One region of the Paenibacillus sp. BGI2013 genome, then DNA from elsewhere that is predicted to be linked to it. Evidence: predicted binding sites of a transcription regulator. Region 1 holds the regulator's gene; the other holds the start of a gene.

Region 1 (3,219 bases):
GGTGTTGCCACCTGGCCAGAGTATAGACGCAAAGGCTGGGTAGCGGGTCTGCTGAAGCATGCGTTGGAAGAAATGAATCGTAACAAACAGAGCATATCATTCTTGCATCCATTCTCTTTTGGTTTCTATCGGAAGTATGGATGGGAGACGTATGTTGAATTTAAACGTTATAAAGTACCTACAGCTCATTTGCCTCAGAAAAAAGCGACACCTGGAACAATTCGGCGTGGGGATCCGGGCCTCAGCATATTAAAGGAAGTATACAGTGCTTATGCTGAGCGTTATAACGGAACTCTGGTTCGGGATGATGCAAGGTGGGAGAATTCAGTTCTTGTTAATGGGACCAGCCAGAAGGCTGTATATTACGATGAAGCTGATGCAGCACAAGGTTATCTTTTATATGAGGTTAAGGAAAATAAATTTACCATTAAAGAGATCATCTATCTGAATGAAGAGGCTAGGCAAGGGCTGTGGACCTTTATTGCTAACCATGATTCCATGATCCAGGAAGTTACGTTGCAGGCGCCTGCCAGTGATACGCTTGCCTTCCAATTGGATAACCCACGGATTCAGCAGGAGATTGTACCTTATTTTATGGCGCGTATCGTTAGTGTAGAGCAGTTTATATCCCAGTATCCATTTGCAAGCCAGGACTCACCGGTTCAGATTGTACTTCAGGTAGAAGATGCCCACGCTCCATGGAATGAAGGGGTATGGCAATTAAACGTAGCAATGAACGGAACAGCGTCCATATGGAAAACATCGGAGCCAATTACTGATGATCAGATCATTAAGGTGGATATTCAATCCCTTACCGCGGTGCTCATGGGATATCGCAGACCAACGGAAATGGCACGAATCGGAAGAATTCACGGACCGAACACAGCAATCAAGGCTTTGGAACAAGCGATTCCTGAACGGGAAACCTATTTGCTCGATTTCTTCTGATGACTATTCCCACTGCTCCATTTAACTTGATTAGCTTATATAGAAATACGGCGTGATTGAAAGACAAATGGACTTCTCCAGCAATTTTGGGGAGGTTTTTTTGTGTCTGGGGAATATTTCGTGTAAAATCGTAAAAAATGAATAGTGACCCCACTTGGCAAAACCACAAAATATGTTATAATGGTTATAAAGTCAAAGAAAGTCAAAGTCAACTAAAGGTTTAATACTTAAGTAGCTTTCTTTCTACAATCTGATGCATGATCGCCAATATACGGGATTCATTTCATCGGAGGATCAAGGGAATATTAAAGGACCTTCGTGCTTCCTTCGCTCTCCTGTTAACACCTGTGGAAGCAAGATTCGCTGTTTCCCTGATTGGTTAAATGGGTAGAGAAGGTGTACTCTGTGGGGGCGTGTGGGTCCTTATTGACTTAACGTTTCAGACAGTGGAGGATGATTGGATGCGTAATATCTCTGATATTATCGAACGATATCTGAAGAGTATTTTGCATGAAAGTCCCGAAGGAATGGTTGAAATTCAGCGTAATGATCTGGCAGATCAATTCTCATGTGTACCTTCCCAGATCAATTATGTCATCAGCACACGTTTTACACTCGAGAAGGGATACCTGGTAGAGAGTAAACGCGGCGGTGGTGGTTATGTTCGCATACAGCGCATTGAATTACCGGCCCAATCAGCTCTGCATAATCATTTGCACCATAGTATTGGTGAAGAGATCGGGCAGACAGCTGCCGAAGGTCTGATCTATCAACTGGAAGAAGCGCGCTTCTTGAACAAACGGGAAGCCGGGTTGATGCGAGCTGCTGTATCTAGAGAGGTTATATTGGTCAAACTTCCTTACCGGGATCAAATTCGTGCCAGAATGTTGAAGGCGATGTTAATATCTTTGCTCGGTAAATGAAAACTATCGGGGTCAAAGGAGGTACATCAATATGCTGTGCCAAGAATGCAATAAACGTCCGGCGACACTTCATTTTACGAAGATCGTAAATGGAGAGAAGACGGAATTCCATATTTGTGAGTCATGTGCCCGTGAAAAAGGGGAAATGATCCCTGGAACAGCAGGTGGGTTTTCCATTCACAACTTGTTGTCCGGATTGCTTGATTTTGATCCAGCCGGCAAAAGTGGATCGGCAGGAACACCACCTGCAAAAGCTCTTCAATGTGAAGAGTGTGGTATGACGTACGCACAATTTAGTAAGATAGGCCGGTTCGGCTGCAGTTCATGTTATAAATATTTTGACAGTCGTCTGGATCCTTTGTTCAAGCGGGTTCATGGTAATACGTCCCATGTAGGCAAAGTGCCTGCACGAGCTGGTGGTCGCATCAAGGTGAAACGGCAAATCGCTGATCTGAAGCGTGAGCTCCAAGAGAGCATCGCGCAAGAGGAATTTGAAGAGGCGGCCCAGATCCGTGACCAGATCAGAGGACTTGAAAAAGGAATAGCTCAGGAGTAAAGTTTGTCATGAGTAGGAGGGATGCGTAATGCCTAATCTGCGCTTTACAGAGAAGGCGCTCAGCGACTGGATGCGCAGTGATGCGGCTGATTCCGAAATTGTCATTAGCAGCCGTGTCCGGATTGCACGCAACCTTCAGCATGTTCCGTTTCCGATGCTGGCTTCCAATGAGCAATCGGAAGAGGTGCTGAATAAGCTGAGCGAAGTACTTCAATACGATGACGTTCATGCCTTTGGGGATTTTCATACGTTGGATCTGATCGATATTGACGAACTCGACAAACGGGTGCTGGTGGAGAAACATCTCATCAGTCCAAGTCTTGCGAATGAATCCAGGAATGGTGCGGTTATTCTCAGTGAGGATGAGTCAGTCAGTATTATGATTAACGAAGAGGATCATCTTCGTATCCAGTGCCTCTATCCGGGGTTCCAGGTGAAAGAAGCCTGGGAGAAAGCTTCCGCAATAGATGATGCTTTTGAAGCGCACGTGGATTATGCTTTTGATGATCGCAGAGGATACTTAACCAGCTGTCCTACTAATGTAGGTACAGGTGTTAGAGCATCGGTTATGATGCACTTGCCTGCCCTGGTGATGACACAACAGATAGGCCGTATTCTAACCGCAGTTTCCCAAGTGGGATTGACGGTAAGAGGAATATACGGTGAAGGTAGCGAGGCGATGGGTAACCTGTTCCAGATCTCGAACCAGATTACATTGGGACAGACCGAACAGGAAGTCATTGAGAACCTGCATGGTGTTGTGTTACAGATGATTGGTCATGAACGTACAGC
Region 2 (3,219 bases), on a different contig from region 1:
CCTGATCAGCTGCAGAATCTCCTGAACACTAGGGTCCTGGATTAATGATTCATAGGCATGATCACTGAGCAAATCCGGTACATGCAGGAGTTTGTATTGCGCCCCTACCCGTTTTGCCATTGTGGATGCGATCGTATTAGCCTGAATTTCAAGGCTTTCTCCAAGTCCACCGCGTGCCGGTACGAACCAGACACCTTTGAGCGATGTTGGCGGATTTAGTTGTTCTGCGACTTCGGCCGTTGTTGAACCGCCAGTAACGGCGACAACGTCGTTGTCACTCATGATATTGCCGAGAGCCTTCGCTCCGGCTCTGCCCAGTTCCCTTTTGGCAAATGGAGAAACGTCCGAATCGCCAGGAACCACAACTACCTTTTGCAGACCGTAGGCTTGCTTGATGCGCTCTTCCAGCTCGGATAATCCGAACAGCTCTTTGGCTACGGGCTCTAACTGCTGCAGCAAATCATACCCTGCCTCGCTGATCTTCATTCCTGCACTGTCAATTTCAATAAGTCCCTGAGCCTTTAACAGATCGGTCTCAGCCCTCAGAACCCGCTCGGTCATCTGCATGGAATTAGCTAACGTTCTCCGTCCGATCACATCCGATAACATGATCTGTTGCAGAATCGTATACCTCTTTTTCAAGATATCCATGAGATCAGGCAGAAGCTGCTTTTGTACTTCTAAAATCGTTCGCATGCTTTCCACTCCCGCAAGTTCTCGTTCTAAGCTCTCTTTCGTGGCCCTAAAACGTCCCGGGTTAACTTTTTAAGTCCCACGTCTATTCTACCTAAAACTGACGCGACATGCAAGTGTTTCAACGTGTTATTTCGACACGCATTCAGCGTTTGTACGCGCCTATTTTCACAATCTTAGACTTCCATGATCTAGGACTAGCTCACGCATACCATATATAGAAGAAACAAATGAATTCAATCTACATATCGCTCAGAATCACATTTCATACGGCATGTCCAAAACCTCTAATAGCATTTACTTAAATGTACTCTTTATCCACTCTTCTTCATCATGATCATTTTTAGGTTAATCCAAACCAATACCACAACGAACTGCTTGCAATTAAATATTTCATGAGCTATAATCATTATTGCTGTCACATAATGTGCGCCCGTGGTCCAATGGATATGACGTAGGCCTCCGAAGCCTGAGATCCAAGTTCGATTCTTGGCGGGCGCGCCATTTTTATTTAACAGCTCATAACCCATTTAACCAATGAAACCGGAAAGGTTTCTTTTTTTTGCAAGTTAGTTTGACTTTCTTTGACTTTTTGTTTGGAATTGTTTATTATGTGGGTAATACGGTAACAGTTTAAGTATAAACACCAATAACATTTACATTCCAAGGAGGTTTTTCACGTGAGTTTTATTCCAATGGTCGTTGAACAGAGCAACCGGGGTGAGCGCGCCTACGACATCTACTCCAGATTGCTGAAGGATCGTATTATTTTCCTTGGTAGCGATGTTAATGACGTAGTGGCTAATGCCATTATGGCACAGATGTTGTTCCTGGCTGCGGAAGATCCGGAGAAAGACATTCACTTATACATCAACAGCCCAGGCGGATCGATTACAGCCGGTATGGCGATTTACGATACAATGCAATTCATCAAACCGGATGTATCTACCATCTGTGTAGGTATGGCGGCTTCCATGGGTGCATTCTTGTTGAATGCCGGTGCAAAAGGTAAACGTTTTGCATTACCAAACAGTGAAATTATGATTCACCAACCACTTGGTGGTGCACAAGGTCAGGCTTCTGACATCGAAATCCGTGCTCGTCGCATTTTGAAAATGCGTGATACGTTGAACCGCATCATCTCTGAGCGTTCAGGTCAACCGCTGGAGCGGATTGAGAAAGATACAGATCGTGACTACTTCATGAGTGCTGCTGAAGCCGCCGATTACGGTATCATTGATAAAGTTATCGAAAACGTAGGATCACAAGGCATCTAAGTGTGACGTAGACCACGGTCTACGCGTTAACATAATCAACACCTAACGTAATCAGCAACATATAATTGTGTTGTCTATACGAGAAGAAGCCCTCATCATAATTATGATGGGGGCTTCTTTTTTCATTTTATAAGGAAGAAAACTTAAGAGTGCATAATAATGATTTCTTTATTTGGTTCCAGATACATTACTGAAAGGTTCTGTACCTTTAGGGAGAAGCTCTTTATACGTAAATGGCATTTCAGGGAATCCCTCTGCGTACGCCGTATATTCATACAACTGGAAGAACACAACTACACCCGTTGGTGTCACATAGAAATCTTGATCTTTATTCAACCCTTTATAACCGTCGAGGTATCCACCGCGGGCTTTCAGTTGCTCACCCACTTTTTTACTCAACGTCTCGCGCATCGTTTTGTTATTTTGCAGCACATCATCTAACGTAAGCTCCTTGCCTGTGTCCAGTGCAAAGGTGTGTCCCGTACGGTATGTCATGCCATGAGCGCCAGCATAATCCTCATATCGTTGTGTAATGAGTCCCAGCACGCCTTTTTCGTTGTACGTCACTACATAGGAGCTCTCAAATGCATATGGACGGTTGGCTGTTGCACCGCCGAATTCAGATGTCTGTTTCTTGAAGTCAGCTACATAAGCATCCACTTCGTCTTTCAGCACTTTGTTGATCGCCGCTTCAGCTTCTTTGCTGGCAAGTCCACTCACTTGCGGATATTGAACATCTACTTCAGCATTTTTTACAGTAACATTAACTGTTGCCGCTTTAATTTTAACGTTATTTTGTTTCACCTTGCTGAGTGTCAACGTTTTGGTTTTGCCATCCCAATTCCCCTGTACACCCAGATAATCTCTCATTGCCGAGAATGGGATATATAATCGACCCTGAATCAATTTTGCTTCCACTTGAGGATAATAGTTGTTAATTCGAACACTCGGCTCGCCATCCAATAGGCTGATCGTCATTGTGTTATTGGCTGCTGTCAAAGCGTACTCTTTGGTTTTCGCATCATATTTCAGCGTTCCACCTGCCACATCTTTAACTGCCGTAAGAGATACCCAAGTTGAACCACCTTGAAGAAGTCCTTTTTGAGTCAGTGTTTTTCCACCCGACTTCAGGGTCACCTCAGCTGTGGTTGTCACTTTCGAGGATACCGATGCCGCCTGAACCGAACTGTCCTGCCACACCGAACCGCTACCTACAATAATTCCTGCTGCGAGCAATGCACTTGTCCAT

What was found. Region 1 encodes CtsR, which represses protease genes until heat stress. Its sites were predicted from a motif close to ATGGTCAATAAAGGTCAAACA; they were not measured.
Region 2: the regulator CtsR is predicted to act here: its motif matches at 1,265-1,285, upstream of clpP (ATP-dependent Clp endopeptidase proteolytic subunit ClpP).

Annotation. Positions count from the first base shown of each region.
Region 1 covers NZ_PJFA01000022.1:786-4,004, forward strand. The annotation lists gene CXK86_RS29940 (GNAT family N-acetyltransferase) at 1-948, shown strand, start outside; gene CXK86_RS29945 (CtsR family transcriptional regulator) at 1,410-1,871, shown strand; gene mcsA (protein-arginine kinase activator protein McsA) at 1,903-2,427, shown strand; gene mcsB (protein-arginine kinase McsB) at 2,456-3,219, shown strand, end outside.
Region 2 covers NZ_PJFA01000014.1:37,250-40,468, reverse strand. The annotation lists gene CXK86_RS26030 (sugar-binding transcriptional regulator) at 1-696, opposite strand, end outside; tRNA gene CXK86_RS26025 (tRNA-Arg) at 1,123-1,197, shown strand; gene clpP (ATP-dependent Clp endopeptidase proteolytic subunit ClpP) at 1,374-1,970, shown strand; gene CXK86_RS26015 (stalk domain-containing protein) at 2,139-3,219, opposite strand, start outside.